DNA from 3 places in the Bacillus sp. SRI_025 genome. Region 3 is predicted to be linked to each of the others. Evidence: riboswitches for the same ligand, from Rfam matches in the RefSeq annotation. Region 3 holds a riboswitch; each other region holds the start of a gene.

Region 1 (6,403 bases), on a different contig from region 3:
AGTACTTGGCGGTATAGGGGATCAGGCCTTATTAACAAGAGGTGACTTGATACAAGAAGAAAGCCCTCATGGTGGTCTCATTATGATCGGTTCTCATGTGAAAAAAACAACAGAACAATTAAAAGCGCTTGAGCAAAATAAAGAGATGGCTTTTATTGAATTTAATACCCACCTCGTGTTAGAGCCTGATGCCTTTCGCAAAGAAATTGACCGTGTCATTCAGCAAACTGAAGCACTGTTGGTAGCAGGTCAATCTGTGGCTGTTTATACAAGAAGAGAACGGCTTGATCTTGGGGATGATCGCCAAGAGGAAGAATTAAAGCTCTCTGTACAGATTAGTGATGCTGTAACAAGTATTGTCCAGCGCCTCACCATTCGTCCTAAGTATCTCATTGCCAAAGGCGGAATTACCTCCAGCGATATTGGGACAAGAGGACTTAGCGTGAGACGTGCGACCGTGGCAGGTCAAATCAAACCAGGGATCCCTGTTTGGCAAACAGGAGAAGAAAGTAAATTCCCTTTCATGTCTTATGTGATTTTCCCGGGAAATGTTGGGTCAAAGGATACGTTAAAAGAAGCTGTAGACATACTTGAAGGATAAGGCATAGGGGGTGTTTGCGCCCCCTTATGTACCACAAAGGAGGAAAGATCATGTCGTTAGTGTTTATTGGACTTGGCGTTTTGTTATTGCTTTTACTCATGGTTGTCTTTAAGTTAAACGCTTTCATTTCTTTGATTATTGTCTCTTTAATTGTTGCTGTGTTAGAAGGGATGACACCACTAGAAGCGATTGCTTCCGTCGAAAAAGGACTTGGAAGTACGCTTGGACACCTGGCACTCGTTCTCGGTTTTGGAGCGATGCTTGGAAAATTGATGGCTGATTCTGGCGGTGCTCAGCGTATCGCGATGACACTCATTGACCGATTTGGCATCGGAAAAATCCAATGGGCGACGATGCTGACTGGATTTGTGATTGGAATTGCTCTATTTTATGAAACCGGATTCATTATTTTAATTCCATTAGTCTTTACGATCGCTCAGGCTGCAAGACTTCCTGTGCTGTATGTGGGCATGCCGCTTGTCGCTGCTCTCATCACCACACATGGCTTCCTCCCTCCTCACCCAGGGCCGACTGCCATTGCGAATGTCTTTCAAGCAAACATGGGACAAACCTTATTGGTTGGGATTATTTTAGCGATTCCTGCTGTTTTAGTAGGTGGACTTCTGTTTACAAAACTATTTAAAAAAGACCAGTTGCACGCACATATCCCAAAGAACTTATTTAATCCAAAGGAATTCACAGAAGAAGAAATGCCTAGTTTCGGCATTAGCATTTTCACCGCTGTTTTGCCTGTATTGCTTATGACTTTCAGAGCATTTCTAGAAATTTTCTTCCCTTCCTCCCCATTGCTGCCTACCGCTGAGTTTTTAGGCGAACCGGCGATTGCACTATTAATCTCAGTGCTGCTTGCCATCTACACGTTTGGGCTTGGAAGAGGAAAGAGCATGCAGGACGTAATGAAGTCCATCGCGGATTCTATCGGCTCTATTGCCATGATTTTATTAATTATTGCGGGCGGAGGCGCCTTTAAACAGGTGCTCATTGATAGCGGCGTCGATCAATACATTGCAGGGATCATGCAAGGAAGCACACTTTCTCCCCTGCTTCTGACTTGGCTCATTGCTGCTGTCCTTCGTGTCTCTTTAGGATCAGCGACTGTCGCCGGTCTCACGGCAGCTGGCATTTCTGCACCACTGATTGGCCTGACGGGTGTCAGCCCTGAATTAATGGTGATCGCAACAGGTGCCGGCAGTATCACGTTCTCTCATGTGAATGATGCGGGTTTCTGGATTTATAAAGAATACTTTAACCTATCAATGGCTCAAACCTTTAAAACGTGGACATTGATGGTCACCGTGCTTTCACTTGTCGGACTTGCTGGTGTTCTTGTTGCTGATTTGTTCATGTAGGAAATTAAATTGTAAAAACCATTGACTTTTCCCTAAAAACGTTGAATAATTGTGTTTATTAAGAAAATTGAATCAAAAGGTAACCTTATTAAGAGTGGTGGAGGGACTGGCCCTGTGAAACCCGGCAACCGCTGTTCCTAGGAACAGAATGGTGCTAATTCCTTAAGCAAGCAGATGCTTGTTTGAAGATAAGGCAGAGTTCTCACAGTATATGATGCTCTTCCTTATCCAAGGAAGAGCTTTTTTATTTGATTTTTTAACCTGAAGAAAGAAGGGATTCAGCATGACACAAGTACAAACCATTGGAAGGAAAACAACGAAACCGCCATACCGCGCAGATCAAGTAGGAAGCTTACTTCGTTCAGAACGCATCAAGGAAGCACGCAAGCAAAAAGCAGACGGTACGCTGACAGCAGAGCAGCTCCGACAAATTGAAAACGAAGAAATTACACGTATTGTAGAGAAGCAAAAAGAAATTGGGTTAGAGGTTGTCACAGATGGTGAGTTCAGACGTGCATGGTGGCATTTTGACTTTCTGGAAGGACTCGATGGGGTTGAAGGATTTGAAGCAGATCAGGGCATTCAATTCCATAACACGACGACAAAAGCAAGAGGGATCAAGGTAACAGGCAAGATCGATTTTACAGATCATCCAATGTTGGAGGATTATCGTTTCCTTCACAGCGTCGCTGGTGATCATACGGCTAAAATGACGATTCCAAGTCCGAATATGCTCTTTTTCCGTGGAAAGCTTGAAGAAGGAGTGTATGACAGCTTAGAGGAATTCCACCATGATGTGGCACAGGCGTATAAGAAAGCCATCCGTGCTTTTTATGATGCAGGCTGCCGCTACTTGCAGCTGGATGATACGGCATGGGCCGTGTTCTTTTCTGAAAAAGGTCACGAGCAAATCAAAGCCTTTGGCCGTGAAGAGGATGAACTTCGTGAGTCGTTTGCGAAGACAATCAATGAAGCTGTTGCCGATCGCCCAGAGGATTTGGTGATTACTATGCACATTTGCCGCGGTAACTTTAAATCAACTTGGGCTGCTGAAGGTGGTTACGAAGCAGCGGCAGAAACAATTTTCGCCGGCTTAGATCTTGATGGTCTCTTTTTAGAATTCGACGACGATCGTTCTGGCGGATTTGAGCCTCTTCGATATGTGAAGAACCCAAACCTTCAAATCGTACTAGGCCTTGTCACTTCAAAATACGGTGAGCTTGAGCCAGTTGAACAGATTAAAAAACGCATTGAGGAAGCGGCTCAATATGTGGACATTAACCAAATTTGTTTGAGTCCACAATGCGGATTCGCCTCAACAGAGGAAGGCAACCTGTTAACAGAAGAACAGCAATGGGAAAAACTGCGTCATGTGATTGAGATTGCTGATCAAGTGTGGACTTCTTAGTCCCTTTGACGAAAAAAAGACAAACCGCCGTATGAGCGGTTTGTCTCTTTTTGTTAAGCGTCTAAATGATCTCCATTCGTCGCAATCACTTGTTTATACCAATCGAAGCTTTTCTTTTTCTTTCTATCTAATGTACCGTTTCCTTCGTTATCACGGTCGACATAAATGAAGCCATAGCGTTTTTTCATTTCAGCCGTTGATGCGCTGACTAGGTCAATTGGGCCCCAGCTTGTATAACCGATCAGGTCTACTCCGTCTGCGATGGCTTCTCTCGCCTCTAGCAAATGACTTCTGAGGTAATCAATTCGGTAATCGTCTTGAATTGATCCGTCTTCTTCTACTTGATCGACAGCACCCAATCCATTTTCTACGATAAACAATGGTTTTTGATAGCGGTCATACAGTTGATTCAGTGTTGTACGAAGTCCTTTCGGATCAATTTGCCAGCCCCAATCACTTGCTTCTAGATAAGGGTTTTTCACACCTTCAAATAGGTTACCGCCAGTAACTTGTTCAAGGACCTTTGGATCTGTACTCGTTACAAAACTCATATAATAACTGAAGCCAATATAGTCAACTGTATGGTTTCTTAAAATGTCTTCGTCCCCGTCTTGGAACTCAATGTTGATGTCATTTTCAAGGAAATAACGTTTCATGTAACCTGGGTAATATCCTCTTGCCTGTACATCTGAGAAGAACAATGTTTTACGGTCTTGCTCAATTGCAGCAAACATATCCTCTGGTCTTGAGCTGTACGGATATGTGGTCATCGCTGCAATCATACAGCCAATTTTTGCATCTGGAATGATTTCATGTCCTGCTTTAACAGCCAGAGCACTTGCAACAAATTGGTGATGCGCTGCTTGATATTGAATGCTTTTCTCGTCTTCCCCTTCTTCAAATACAAGCCCGCCACCAGTGAAAGGTGCATGTAACACGACATTTATTTCATTGAAAGTCATCCAATATTTCACTTTATCTTTAAAGCGAGTGAACAATGTTTTAGCGTATGTTTCATAAAGATCCACAAGCTTACGGTTTCTCCATCCACCGTAGTTTTTCACAAGTGCAAGCGGCATTTCATAGTGAGAGATCGTGACAACTGGCTCAATTCCATGCTTATGCAGTTCATCAAATACTTTTTCATAAAAAGCGAGGCCTGCTTCATTCGGTTCCGCATCGTCGCCATTTGGGAAAATACGCGGCCAAGAAATAGATAGTCTGAAGCTCTTGAATCCCATTTCTGCAAAGAGTGCAATATCTTCTTTATAGCGATGGTAGAAATCGATGGCATCATGATATAAGTTTAGGTCTTTCATTGATTCATCGAATGGATGCATAATACCATTTGGCGATACATCAGCTGTCGATAAGCCTTTTCCATCTTTATTATATGCGCCTTCAACTTGGTTGGCTGCAACAGCGCCGCCCCATAAGAAACCTTTAGGAAATGTTTTTTCTAACTTGTTCATGTTGAATGCCCTCCTCTTTTTCTTCTACACTGACTGTAAGCAGTGTCTCTTTCACTGTAATCGCTCCATCTGTTTTCGCATCAACTTGAGCATAATCATTTGTGTTGGTAACAATAACAGGTGTGGTCACATCATAGCCTTCTTGCTGAATACCCTTGATATCAAATTCAACAAGCAAATCTCCTGCTTTAACAAGATCACCGGACTGCACATGACTTGTGAAATACTTTCCGTCAAGCTTTACCGTGTCAATCCCGACATGAATAAGAAGTTCTGTGCCTTGGTCACTCTTCAAGCCAATGGCATGTTTTGTGTGAAAAATGGTTTCAACCTTGCCGTTGAACGGTGCAACAACGCGTCCAACAGTTGGTACAATGGCTGTACCTTTGCCCATGATTTCATTAGAGAATGTTGCATCATTTACTTGATTGAGCGGCTTTAATTGACCTTCAAGCGGGCTTTGTACCACTTCATTTTGAAGCGCTGCTGTGTCTTTTTTTTCTTCTGGTTTGTCTGCTTTTTTATCATCTTTCACTGGTACATCTTTGAATCCTAGAACAAGTGTCATGATTGATGCTACGACAAAGGCGATGATTAAGCCGATGATAGAGTAGACAAATGTTGGTCCAATGAATGTTGGGAGACCTGGGAGGCCTGCTGATCCAGATACCACATATGATTTTACTTTAAAGATCGACATGAACACGCCGCCTGTTGCTGCACCAATGAGGGCTGCAAAGAACGGTTTTTTCAATCGCATGTTCACACCATACATAGCAGGTTCAGTAATACCCATTAAAGCTGTAATACTTGTAGACATCGCCAATGATTTGAATGTTTTGTTTTTTGATCTTAAGAAGACACCGAATGCTGCGCCTGCTTGTGCCATGTTCGCTACAAACATCATTGGAAGAATAAAGTCAAAACCGTTTAATGTAATGTTGTTAATCATGATTGGAAGCAGTGCATAGTGCATGCCCGTAATGATCAATGGTGACATGAACCCGCCAATCAAAAGTCCGGCCAGAATACCGGCATGTTTAAACAATAAATCAATTCCACCTGAAAGGCCATTACCGATAATTCCACCAAGTGGTCCAACCGCGATGAGCATAACCGGTACAACGACAAGAAGTGTAACTGTTGGAACAAGGATGATCTTTAATGATTTTGGACTATATTTTTCTGCGAATCTTTCAACATATGAGCCGAGCCAAATGGTAAGAAGAATTGGAATCACCGATGAAGAGTACACAACGGCAACCACTGGCAAGCCGAGAAATTCTGTATTTCCCGCACCCAGTAAAGCGGTTAACTGTGGGTGCAGTGCTGCTGCTGCAATGGCAGCTGCGATATACTGATTTGTACCAATTTTTTTGGCTACGCTTACAGCAAGCAGAATCGGCAAGAAGTAAAAGGCTCCATCTCCGATAGCTGTTAAAATCGCATACGTGCTGCTTTTATCTGATATCCACTGGAATGTGAGCATCAGGGCCAAAATCCCTTTGATCATACCGGCTCCAGCGATGGCTGGAAGAATCGGTGTGAAGAC
Region 2 (6,403 bases), on a different contig from region 3:
AAAATGTTTCGATTGAGCATGCATATTTGTTAGAAGATGCACTGCGCCAGCACGGGAAGTCTGTGGAGACGTGGTATTTCCATGGATACAACCACTATTTCCCGCCGCAGCATAATCGAGAAATTGTGAGAAGGCTGACCACATGGATGCACAGCCGAAAAAGCGGAAATGTGTTAAAATAAGCATTATAACGAAATATAGAAAGTAGGGGGATTTTCATTATGGGAATGCCTGTTGAATTTAATACAATGATTGTCACAAAGGGAAAAGAGACAAGAATTGAAGAAAATGTATTTGAACTCATGAAGGATGGATACCGCATTTATCCGTTAAATATTCCACTTGAGGTGCGCAAAACGAAAGACGGAGAAAAAACTGGGACAGCACATGTTGAAAAGCTGGAGCTGACAGACAATGTCACGAAGGTGACGTACCGTCTTGTGTCATTGCATTCAACAAACTAAAAAAGCTGAGGGATTGAATCTCCTCAGCTTTTTTCATTTGGTTATACGAGTGGTCCGCCTTTGGCTTCAATGTCACTTGCCGCGTGACTGAATTTTTGGAAGTTCTTTTTAAATTCATTGGCAAGGAAGTGTGCTTTTTCTTGATAAGCCTTTTGATCATCCCATGTTTTAGCAGGTTGAAGCACTTCATCTGGTACACCAGGAATATGAAGCGGGATGTGTAATCCGAAGATGTCATCAGTAATCATTTCAGCATTGTCAAGGTCACCTTCGATTGCTGCCTGAACCATTGCTCTTGTATGAGCGAGATTCATTCGTTTGCCTGTACCATAGCCTCCGCCAGTCCAGCCTGTATTCACAAGGAATACTTTAGCACCGTGCTCATCAATCTTTTTGCCGAGCATTTCAGCATAGACGTGAGCTGGAAGCGGGAGGAATGGTGAACCGAAGCAAGTTGAGAATGTCGTTTCTGGTGATGTGACACCGCGCTCAGTTCCAGCTAATTTACTTGTGTACCCGCTCAAGAAATGGTACATTGCCTGTTCTTTTGTTAAACGGCTGATTGGAGGTAAGACGCCAAACGCATCAGCTGTTAAGAAGACAATGGCAGATGGATGTCCTGCGATACTTGGTTTCACGATGTTATCAATCATTTCGATTGGGTAAGCAGCGCGTGTATTTTCAGTAAAGAATGTATCATCGTAATCCGCTTCACGTGTTTCTTCATCAAGCACAACGTTTTCAAGAACTGATCCGAAGCTGATCGCTTTGTAGATCTGTGGTTCTTTTTCTTCACTTAAGTTCACACATTTCGCATAGCATCCGCCCTCGATATTAAAGACCCCTGTGCCAGACCAGCCGTGTTCATCGTCTCCGATCAGCTTGCGGCTTGCGCTTGCAGAAAGCGTCGTTTTCCCAGTACCTGAAAGTCCAAAGAATAAGGCTACATCGCCTTCTTGACCTACGTTTGCTGAGCAGTGCATGGATAAAATATCTTGCTCAGGAAGCAAGTAGTTCATCACAGAGAAAATGGACTTTTTCATTTCTCCTGCATATTCTGTTCCACCGATAAGAATCGTGCGTTTTTCAAAAGAAACGATGATAAACGTTTCAGAGTTTGTGCCATCTGTTGCAGGATCTGCTTTGAAGTGCGGTGCAGATAAGATGGTGAAAGGTTTTTCGTTTGAAGAAGGTGTTGACCCGTCAGGTCTGATAAATAGCTGCTTGGCAAAAAGATTGTGCCATGCGAATTCGTTTACAACTGTAATCGGCATACGATATCTTTCATCAGCGCCTGCAAACCCTTCAAAGACGAATAGTTCATCACGTTCTTTTAAGTATGACACAACCTTTGTATATAAACGGTCAAATGCTTCTTTGGAGATCGGCTGGTTGACTTGACCCCAATCGATTTTATGCTCAGAGCTTTCTTCTTTGACGATAAATTTATCTTTAGGTGAACGTCCTGTGTAGGCTCCAGTTGTCGCGCGGACAGCTCCTGTTGATGTTAAAACGCCTTCATTACGTGCCAAAATCTTTTCAACAAGTTTCGGAACAGATAAATTTTGGTGCGTATTTTCTAATGAGAGCAATGACTGCAAATCTTCTTTTAAATCCACTGAGTTCATAAAAAAACCCTTCCTTTACCGTTGAATTTGTTTGTTTCGATTAGTATAACACATTAATAATAATAGTCTATACTATTTAAAAATTTTTGTGTGTGTTTTTTCATTTCTGCTATGAAAATATGCTTTTTGGTGATGCTAATGGTGAGGAGAAAAAAGAGGGAGATAATTCTTATGAAGCATTGACATGACGCAAGGGTTTAAGATAAGATATCTTATTGAACGGATACTCTTATCCCGAGTTGGTGGAGGGACAGGCCCGATGAAGCCCAGCAACCGGTTTCTTATGAAAAAGGCATGAACATGCTGAGAAACCAAGGTGCTAACCTGATGCAAGGTACAAGAACACCTTGAGCGATAAGAGTGAAAGGCATGCGATCTCAGACCCTTTCCTCGCAATGAAGGAAATGGTTTTTTTATTTTTGGGATATCATATGAACAAATTGCCAATAACATCTCTAATATAAACGTTATTAAATATAAGAGGGAACGAGTTCCGTATCATATTGGAGGCCTCATCTTGGGATGATGTGGTCTTGTACAGGAGGAAATAGCCATTATGAGTCAAAATCGTCGTTTATTTACTTCAGAATCAGTGACAGAAGGACATCCGGATAAAATCTGTGATCAAATTTCAGACAGCATTTTGGATGAAATTTTAAAGAAAGATCCAAATGCACGTGTTGCCTGTGAAACTTCTGTTACAACCGGTCTCGTATTAGTAAGCGGTGAAATTACAACGTCTACTTATGTCGATATTCCAAAGACGGTGCGTGACACAATTAAGGAAATTGGCTACACACGTGCGAAATATGGTTTTGATGCGGAAACATGTGCGGTCCTTACATCAATTGATGAACAGTCTGCTGATATTGCGCAAGGTGTAGACAAAGCGCTTGAAGCACGTGAAGGAACAATGACTGAAGAAGAAATTGATGCGATTGGTGCAGGTGACCAAGGATTGATGTTTGGTTTTGCCAACAACGAAACCGAAGAGCTCATGCCGCTGCCGATTTCCCTAGCGCATAAATTATCTCGCCGTTTAACAGAAGTACGTAAGAATGAGACACTTGCATACCTTCGTCCAGACGGAAAAACACAAGTCACAGTTGAATATGATGAGCAAAACAAACCAGTTCGTATTGACACAGTGGTTATTTCTACGCAGCATGCACCAGAAGTGACGCTTGAACAAATCCAAAGTGACTTAAAAGAGCATGTCATCAGCCCTGTCGTTCCAAGTGAACTGATTGATGAACAGACAAAATACTTTATTAACCCAACTGGCCGTTTCGTGATCGGTGGACCTCAAGGGGATGCTGGTTTAACTGGACGTAAAATCATCGTTGATACGTATGGCGGATATGCTCGTCATGGCGGCGGTGCTTTCTCAGGTAAGGATGCAACGAAGGTTGACCGTTCTGCGGCATATGCTGCTCGTTACGTAGCGAAAAACATCGTAGCTGCCGGCCTTGCAGATTCTTGTGAAGTACAGCTTGCTTATGCAATTGGTGTTGCACAGCCTGTATCGATTTCAATTGATACATTCGGAACAGGAAAAGCTTCTGAAGAAAAATTAATTGAAGTGGTTCGTGCAAACTTTGATCTTCGTCCAGCTGGCATTATTAAAATGCTTGACCTGCGCCGTCCGATCTACAAACAAACAGCTGCATACGGACATTTCGGCCGTCACGACTTAGATCTTCCGTGGGAAAAAACGGATAAAGCCGAAACACTTCGTAAAGAAGCATTGGGACAATAACAACATAGAAAACCGCTTATTTTAAGCGGTTTTCCTTTTGATTAAAAAAAAATCTGTAAAAAGCGAAAAAATGTGAAACAAAATCGGACAAAATACTGTCTAATTATAGGTCTACTTTTAAGAAATAACATAACGTGGAGGCAATAATATGTGTGGGTTTGTTGGTGTATTTAATCACCGTCCATTGTCCGAAACTACTGAACAGGAAGAGCTAATTAAACAAATGAATCGTCTCATCGTTCATCGCGGTCCGGATGATGAGGGTTACTTTCATGATGAGCATGTAGGATTTGGATTTAGACGTTTAAGTATTATAGATGTTGAGCACGGAAAGCAGCCGCTTTCTTATGAAGATGAAAAGTACTGGATTATTTTCAACGGAGAAATTTATAACTATGTGGAGCTGAAGGAAGAGCTTGTGAAAAAAGGCTATTCATTCAGCACAGATTCAGATACGGAAGTACTTCTTGCCACATACCGTCATTATAAAGAAGAAGCGGCTTCAAAGCTTCGCGGCATGTTTGCATTTTTAATTTGGGATAAAGAAGCGCAATTATTATATGGCGCAAGAGATCCTTTTGGCATCAAACCGCTTTATTTTACACAAATGGATGAGCAAGTGTACTTTGCGTCTGAACGCAAAAGCTTGATGGCAGTGAACGAGAACATTTTATTTGATGAGACATCCTTACAGCAATACATGTCATTCCAGTTCGTACCTGAGCCAAATACACTTGATCAAAAGGTGCACAAAGTAGAGCCTGGTCATCAGTTTACTTTACGCCCAGGACAGGAGATTGAATTTAAGACTTACTGGAAAGTTCAATTCAAGCCTGAACAAACACAAGAACAAAAGCTGATTGAAGAAGTCCGCGATGCAATCTATGATTCTGTGAAAATTCACATGAGAAGTGATGTTCCTGTTGGTTCATTCCTATCAGGTGGTATCGATTCTTCTTTCATCGTATCTGTCGCAAAGGAATTTCATCCTGAGTTGAAGACGTTTTCTGTTGGTTTCCAGCAGGATGGCTTTAGTGAAGTTGATGTGGCGAAGGAAACGGCTGATAAGCTGGGCTTACAAAACTTCAGCGCTGTGATTTCTCCTGAGGAATATATGAATGAGCTTCCGAAAATTGTTTGGCATTTAGATGATCCTTTAGCTGATCCGGCGGCGATTCCATTGTACTTCGTGGCAAAGGAAGCGAAGAAACAAGTGACGGTTGTTCTTTCTGGTGAGGGAGCAGACGAGCTGTTCGGTGGATATAATATTTACCGTGAGCCGCTTTCTCTTAAACCATTTGAATCTGTTCCATCTATGCTGAAAAAGCTTCTTCTTCGTCTGGCGCGCTTAATGCCAGAAGGAATGAAAGGAAAAAGCTTTATCGTCCGCGGCTGTACACCATTAGAGGAGCGTTATATCGGTAATGCGAAAATCTTTGAAGAGCCAGTAAAGAAAAATCTCTTAAAGCAGTATGATCCGAACATTACATATCGTGATGTGACGAAGACATACTTCGAGGAAAGTGCAGGCTACAGTGATATTAACAAAATGCAATATGTTGATATTCATACGTGGATGCGCGGTGACATCTTATTGAAAGCAGATAAGATGACAATGGCGAATTCTCTTGAGCTTCGTGTTCCATTCCTTGATAAGGTCGTATTTGAAGCGGCTTCTAAAATTCCAGAAGAGCTGAAAACAAAAGATGGCACAACGAAATATTTATTGCGTAAAGCAGCAGAAGGCATTGTGCCTGATCACGTGTTAAACCGCAAGAAGCTGGGCTTCCCTGTTCCAATTCGTCATTGGCTGAAAAATGAGATGAACGCTTGGGCGAAAGACATCATTAAAAACAGTCAAACGGACGAATATATTAACAAAGCGTATGTGCTTGATTTATTAAATGAACATTGTGCTGGTAAGGCAGATCATAGCCGTAAGATTTGGACCGTTCTGATCTTTATGATTTGGCACAGCATTTATGTGGAGCGCAGTATTGATCCAGAGCAATTGAATCATCAACCAAAAGAAGTCATCTTCAGTTAATGAAAAAAGGTTTTCAGCTTTGTGCTGAAAACCTTTTTTGTCATGATAGAAAGCGGTGGAAAAGGGTAAAATAACAAGCGGTTCATAGTTATTGCTTAATATCCTGAAAAAAACATGATAAAGTGAAGATACACGTATGATGTTAACGAGATAAAAGGGAACGATAGTATTGTCCTTTTTCTACATATTCTCTGCGGATTCGGTCCATGTCTTGAATATCTTCATCTGTTAAGAGCCGAACGACTTTGGCTGGACGGCCAAAAGCGAGTGATCCTTTTGGGATGACCTTTCCTTGAGGGACAAGACTTCCTGCACCGATAAAGGCGCCTTCGCCGATCTCCGCACCATCGAGAATGATGGACCCCATGCCAATGAGGGCATTTTTTCGAATGATTGAGCTATGTAATGTGACTTGGTGTCCAATGGTAGCACCATCTTCAATAAGAAGTGTTTTTCCAGGACTTTGATGCAGGCACGATAAATCTTGAATGTTGACGTTCTTTCC
Region 3 (6,403 bases):
GCTGCTTGTTAACGGCATAATTCCGATGTAAATTGGTTTATCCAAGTGGCGGCTTTCCTCATGAATTTTCACAAGCTGTTCTTCAGAATAAACAGGCTGTGAAATAAAATAATCAGCGCCGTATTCGATTTTTTTCTCAAGACGTTTGACCGCTTTATCAATATGACGCACATTTGGGTTAAACGCGCCAGCCACTGAAAAATTGGTCTTTTTGCCAAGAGGCTTTCCTGAGAAAGAAAGGCCTTCATTAAATTGCTTGATGAGACGAATCAAATCAAAGGAGGTTAAATCATACACAGATGTTGCACCTGGGAAGTCTCCAATTTTAGATGGATCGCCTGTGATCGCTAAAATATCGGTTAATCCAAGAGTATCGAGCCCCATTAAATGGGATTGTAACCCAATCAAATTACGGTCGCGGCATGTGATATGAACAAGAGAACGCATATCAAGCTGCTGCTTTAATAATGCGCCGCAAGCGACATTGCTAATGCGCGGAGTCGCAAGAGAATTATCGGCTAACGTTAACGCATCAATGCCAGCATTCTTTAATTCATTTGCAGCAACGAGAAATTTTTCGAAGTTCAGCTTCTTCGGCGGATCGAGCTCTACGATAATCGATCGTTTTTCCACAGCCAGCTCATCAAGACCTGGCTCAGTGCGCTGATCTTGGATGGAAATGATTTCTTCTTTTAACACTTTCACTTCTTTTTCAGTGATCGGTGCTAAATCTTTGATCGCTTCAGCCATTGCGCTAATATGCTGAGGTGTTGTTCCACAGCAGCCTCCGATAATGCGTGCGCCCTGATTTCTAAATTCAAGTGCACTTTTTCGGAAATAATCGTTATCTGTATCATAGACGAGTCTGCCTTCTTCAAGAGAGGGGAGACTGCTGTTAGGATAGACTGATAAATGCGAATTTTCTAAAAGTGGAACGCCTTCGAGTGCCTGAATCATGTGATAAGGGCCCAGCCTGCAGTTGATGCCGACGACATCTGCACCAAGAGATGATAACTCAGATAAACCATCCTTCAGCGGGGTACCATCCTGCAAAACGCCTTGTTCATGCATAGAGACATTCATGACAATCGGGAGAGTCGTTTCTTTGCGAGCAATTTGGAGAACAGCCTTCGCTTCTTCTATGTCATAATACGTTTCAAGCAATAATCCGTCAGGCTCTTCATTTAATAGGATGTACAGCTGCTCTCTAAAGCTTCGTTTGATTTCTTCTATAGAGTAGGCATTTTTGTTAAACGTTCGAATGCCGCCAATTGTTCCGAGAACATAAGCGGAGCCAGCGGCTGCTTTTGCAATTTGTACCGCTTTTGTATTGATGCGTTTCGTTTCTTCCTCTAAGCCGTAGCGGGACAGTTTAATATAATTCGCACCGTATGTGTTCGTTTGGATGATGTCAGCGCCTGCCTGCACATATGCTTCGTGCACGCGTTTCACTTCATCCTCTTTCGATAAATTTAATTCTTCAAAACAGCGGTCAATGCCGTAAGAGTATAAAAGTGTTCCCATCGCTCCATCAGCTATCAGCACGCGATTTTGTAAGTCTTGTAATAGGCCCATTGTATTCCTCCTTATTTCTATGTAACAAAAAAAGCCTTCTGATAAGAAGAAGACTTTTTGGCTGTATCGTAATTCTTCTCCTTATCTTCCAAGCAGTTGCTTGCTGGATTTAGCACCTTGGTCATAGAAAATAGATTTCTACTACACCGGTTGCTGAGGCTTCACAGGGCCAGTCCCTCTGCCTCTCTTGATAAGAAAGCAATATGAACATGTCAATGAATTGAACTTCCATCAACTGTAACGAAAAATGCAGAAATAATCAATGGAAAATTTGAAATTTATCGAAAATTTATAAATTGGACATCAATCGGCAAATCAGCCTTACGCATAAGAGAAATAACCTCTTGTAAATCATCTTTATTTTTCCCTGTCACACGCACTTGGTCATCCTGAAATTGTGATTTCACTTTGATGCCAGACTGCTTGATGAGTGCGTTGATCTTTTTAGCGTTGTCTTGATCAATCCCGCTGATCAGCTTCGCACGCTGGCGTACTGTACCGCCAAGGGCATGCTCGGTTTTTCCGTAATCGATGTTTTTAGTTGGCACATTTCGTTTGATCAGCTTTGTCACAAGTACATCTTTTAGCTGCTCAAGCTTGAAGTCATCATCAGAAATGAGAACAAGTTCTTCTTTTTCGAGAGAAATATCACTTTTACTTCCTTTAAAATCATAACGGTTTTTAATTTCTTTCAGCGCTGCTTGAACAGCGTTTTGCACCTCAGGCAGTTCGACTTTCGATACAATGTCAAATGAGCTTTCTTTTGCCATCACACATGACCTCCAAGTATTGATATTGCGTCTATTTTATCATGCCAATAGGCGAAGAAGAAACTTTATCGAAGAGTTGAGGCAAAGAGTTCAGCCGGCTGCGGTATAAATCGTGACCAGTTTGTCCACTTTAGCTAACAGAACTAGAGATGTTCATGCGGGGAGAAGTATAGTAGAATAAAGTGAATCAAAAGATGAACGAACGCTCTTTTATGGGCAGATAGGAAGGAAGAGAACATGAGACCAGGTGAGCAACTGACCTTGCAAATAGAGAACGAAATGGAATACGGCTACTTTTTGACAGATGGTGAAGATTCGGTTCTCCTGCACCGCAGTGAAATGACAGAGGATCTTGATGACCGAGATGAAGTAGAGGTTTATTTATATGTAGATCATGAAGAAAGACTCGCTGCCACAATGAAAATTCCTACAATTAACGCACATACATATGGCTGGGTAGAAGTTGTAGACGTGGTAGAAGACATGGGCGCATTTGTCGATGTTGGACTGTCAAAGGATGCACTTGTGGCAACAGAACACCTCCCGCCATTTGAGGAAGCATGGCCGAAAAAAGGAGACAAACTCTACTGTATGCTGAAAGTCACAAGTTACGGCAGAATGTTCGCAAAACCAGCCACAGAAGACGTGATCAGTGAATTGTTTACTGAGGCACCAGAAACCTTAATGAACAAAGAAATTACTGGAACAATCTATCGTTTAATTGCGACAGGTTCTTTTATGTTGACAGATACAGGTGTGCGAGGGTTTATTCACCGCACGGAACGAAAGGAAGAGCCAAGACTAGGATCGACCGTTACAGGACGCGTTATTGCAGTGAAAGAGGATGGAACCGTGAACGTTTCTCTGCTTCCTAGAAAACAGGATGCATTATCTGTCGATGCAGAAGAAATTTTAACCTATATGAGAACAAGAAACGGCGCCATGCCTTACGGAGACAAAAGTGATCCAGAGGATATCCGCGAAAGATTTCAAATGAGCAAAGCCGCCTTTAAACGAGCACTAGGTCATCTGATGAAAAATGATCTCGTTTACCAAAAAGAAGGCTGGACATACGAGAAAAAGTGAGCATTTGCTCACTTCAGCGTGCAGACAAACCCTCGCATTCGGTGTCAGTCCTGCGTGCCGGTGCTCACGAATACTCAATTCGCTCCGCTCCGGTACTCGTCCTTCCTAGGGCTGCAAAGGTTTTCAGGTCACGCTGAAAAGAAGACAAAGTTCTAAAATAAAGTTCGTTTTAGCCCTTTGTCAATGATCTAAAAGTGAGCATTTGCTCACTTTTTTATTTTTGTCTTAAATAATGGATTTTTTCTATGAAAAAAGTCATGAAAACCTTCACTATAGCATTGAAACAACGCCCCTCAAATCCGATAAAAAAGGAGTAAGGATGATAAAAGGAGTGTGTTTTTGGATGAAAGTGAAGATTTCATTGCTTCTGATGGCAGCCATGCTTATGGTGCTCGCCGCATGCGGTAATCAACAGGAGGGGTCGCCAAAATCAACTGCGAAGCATATTGGCGTTATGCTCACAGATGATGGTCTTGGTGATCAATCATTTAACGATTCATCATTTAAAGGATTAGAAAAAGCACGTGATGAGCTTGGCATTGAATTTGATTATAGAGAAATTGCAGAAACTGATACATATGAAAAAGGGCTGACAGAACTCGTAAAAGATGGTAATGATCTCATTATCGGTGTAGGTTTTAGTATGCAAGAAGACCTAGAAAAAGTCGCAAAGAAATATCCGAAGAAGCAGTTTCTTCTGATCGATGCCGTATCTGAGCTGAAAAATGTGACCTCTGTGACGTTTAAAGAAGAGGAAGGCAGCTATTTAGCAGGTGCACTTGCTGCGATGACAACAAAAAGCGATGTCATTGGATTTGTTGGCGGTGTTGATGCAGACGTCATTCATCGTTTTGAAAAAGGGTTTCAAAAAGGCGCCAAATCAGTCAATCCAAAAATCAAAATCTTATCTACCTATGCAGGTACATTTAGTGATGCAGGCAAGGGCGGTAAAATAGCCAAAGATATGATCAAAAAGAAAGCAGACGTTTTATATGCCGCAGCCGGTTATTCAGGTGTTGGTGTATTAAAAGAAGCGCAATCGCAAGGCAAATATGCCATTGGTGTGGACAGCGATCAGTACTATACTGCGGAAAAAGCTGTGATTTCATCTATGGTGAAAAAAGTCGATGAAGTGGTTTATCAATTCAGCGAACAGGTCGTCAAGAACAATCAAATTAAAAGCGGTCATGTTGTCTATGACTTAAGCAATGATGGAATCGATATGGCAAAAATCCGGATCTTAAAAAATGCTGAGACACTGACCAAAAAATTAAATGGTCTGAAGCAGACGCTTCTAAAAGAAGAGGGGGGCGCATCATGAGTTTACGCGTCAAAATTTTACTCAACTCACTTATCTCACTTCTTTTAGCAGTTGGCGTCATCGCCTTTATCATTGTCAGCATGACAAAGATCCAATCATCAAATGAAGCAGATGTCCAAACCTTATTAAACGTACAAAAAACGAAGGCAAGCTTTGAAAGTGTCGAGCAAGCGATGACCAATTATTCGATGACACTTTCAGATGAACAGCTAGAGATCGTTCAAAACGATATTTCTACAGCAAAAAAACAGCTGCAAACGTTAAACAAGCATGCTGGAAATTTGAACAAAGAGGCATTAACAAGGTTAAATTCAAAATATGACACGTGGACCAAAGAAGCCAACAATGCCATTGGCGAAAAAAACGCCTCGGATGCAAGACGTGTGGCAGCAAGAATTGATGGCGTTTTAAACGATGTGCATACGATGAATAAAAGAGCAGAAGAAGCGTATAAACAAAATCTAGAGGATGCAGCAGACAATGTACAATGGATTATTACAAGTGCACTCGTCTCAGCCCTCACACTGATTGTCATTGCCGTCTTTTTGAATATTGGACTAACGCGATCCATCGTGACACCTATCAAATCACTATCCTACAGAGCAAAGCAGATCGCAGAAGGGAATCTTGCTGTGGAGCGGACAGATATTCAGCGTAAGGATGAAATCGGCGGCTTGAATGAATCCTTTAATCAAATGACAGATCAGTTGATTAGTCTGATTAAAGAAATCAGCCATGTCTCAAGCCGAGTAGAGACATTCTCGATCCACCTGAATGATGAAAATAAAAAGATGATGGAATCTGCCAATCAAGTATCTGTCTCAACAGACGAAATGGCCAATGGGTCACAAGCGATTTCAGAAGATCTCCAGCATGGCGTCAGCTTGATTGAGAAAATGGACCAGCATGGACGTAAAAATTCTGAACGCTCACAAACGGTCATCCGCAGTACAGAGGATGCCATTGAAGCCGTAGAAAGCGGAAAGCACACGTTAACAGAAACAAAATCAGCGATTGAAAAAAATACACATGCCACGAGACAAATCGAAGAATCAGCAGGAGAATTCACGCAATACGCCAGCGGAATCTCAGCCATGGCCAAAACGGTTTCTGACATTGCGGACCAAACAAACTTACTTTCCTTAAACGCAGCCATTGAAGCGGCAAGAGCAGGCGAAGCTGGAAAAGGCTTTGCCGTTGTAGCAGATGAAATTCGCAAGCTTGCCGATGAATCGTCTAATGCAACAAGGCAAATTTTTGACATGGTCAGTCATATTGAAAGAGGGATTCAATCCATTAGTCAAACGGTTCAAGAAGGGGTCAAGCTTTCACTTCAGCAGCAGGATGCGATGGACAAAACCTCACACTCCTTTGAAGATATAGAAACAAAAGCGCAGCATATTAAACAAGAAATGGCGGTCTTAAATGACCAAATTATCCAATCAACAGAACTTGGCGGACAAGTACTGCACTCGATTGAAAATATTAGTGCAGTAGTAGAAGAAACAGCAGCTGGCAGTGAAGAAATTTCTGCCTCAGCCAATGAACAGCTGCAATCGTTCCATCAAATGAACAAACAAGTTGAAGAATTGATGAGTATGACGGCAAGGTTAAATGAAACCGTCCAGCGATTTAAACTTTCATAAGAAAA

What was found. A riboswitch is a leader RNA that binds a small molecule or an ion and turns the genes downstream of it on or off. The one in region 3 is predicted to bind S-adenosylmethionine.
Region 1: linked by a shared signal. The riboswitch ahead of AC20OE_RS03830 (5-methyltetrahydropteroyltriglutamate--homocysteine S-methyltransferase) and the one ahead of AC20OE_RS11280 (bifunctional homocysteine S-methyltransferase/methylenetetrahydrofolate reductase) in region 3 are both predicted to bind S-adenosylmethionine.
Region 2: linked by a shared signal. The riboswitch ahead of metK (methionine adenosyltransferase) and the one ahead of AC20OE_RS11280 (bifunctional homocysteine S-methyltransferase/methylenetetrahydrofolate reductase) in region 3 are both predicted to bind S-adenosylmethionine.

The regions. Positions count from the first base shown of each region.
Region 1 is NZ_JBYEGB010000001.1:740,618-747,020, forward strand. It holds gene AC20OE_RS03820 (four-carbon acid sugar kinase family protein) at 1-601, shown strand, start outside; gene AC20OE_RS03825 (gluconate:H+ symporter) at 652-1,971, shown strand; SAM riboswitch class I at 2,054-2,166, shown strand; gene AC20OE_RS03830 (5-methyltetrahydropteroyltriglutamate--homocysteine S-methyltransferase) at 2,255-3,379, shown strand; gene bglH (aryl-phospho-beta-d-glucosidase) at 3,433-4,851, opposite strand; gene AC20OE_RS03840 (beta-glucoside-specific PTS transporter subunit IIABC) at 4,823-6,403, opposite strand, start outside.
Region 2 is NZ_JBYEGB010000002.1:28,938-35,340, forward strand. It holds gene AC20OE_RS05000 (alpha/beta hydrolase family protein) at 1-182, shown strand, start outside; gene AC20OE_RS05005 (DUF2584 domain-containing protein) at 222-464, shown strand; gene pckA (phosphoenolpyruvate carboxykinase (ATP)) at 506-2,092, opposite strand; SAM riboswitch class I at 2,319-2,453, shown strand; gene metK (methionine adenosyltransferase) at 2,649-3,851, shown strand; gene asnB (asparagine synthase (glutamine-hydrolyzing)) at 4,000-5,898, shown strand; gene AC20OE_RS05025 (gamma carbonic anhydrase) at 6,041-6,403, opposite strand, start outside.
Region 3 is NZ_JBYEGB010000003.1:298,829-305,231, reverse strand. It holds gene AC20OE_RS11280 (bifunctional homocysteine S-methyltransferase/methylenetetrahydrofolate reductase) at 1-1,575, opposite strand, end outside; SAM riboswitch class I at 1,654-1,772, opposite strand; gene AC20OE_RS11275 (YajQ family cyclic di-GMP-binding protein) at 1,854-2,345, opposite strand; gene AC20OE_RS11270 (CvfB family protein) at 2,583-3,431, shown strand; gene AC20OE_RS11265 (BMP family lipoprotein) at 3,775-4,752, shown strand; gene AC20OE_RS11260 (methyl-accepting chemotaxis protein) at 4,749-6,398, shown strand.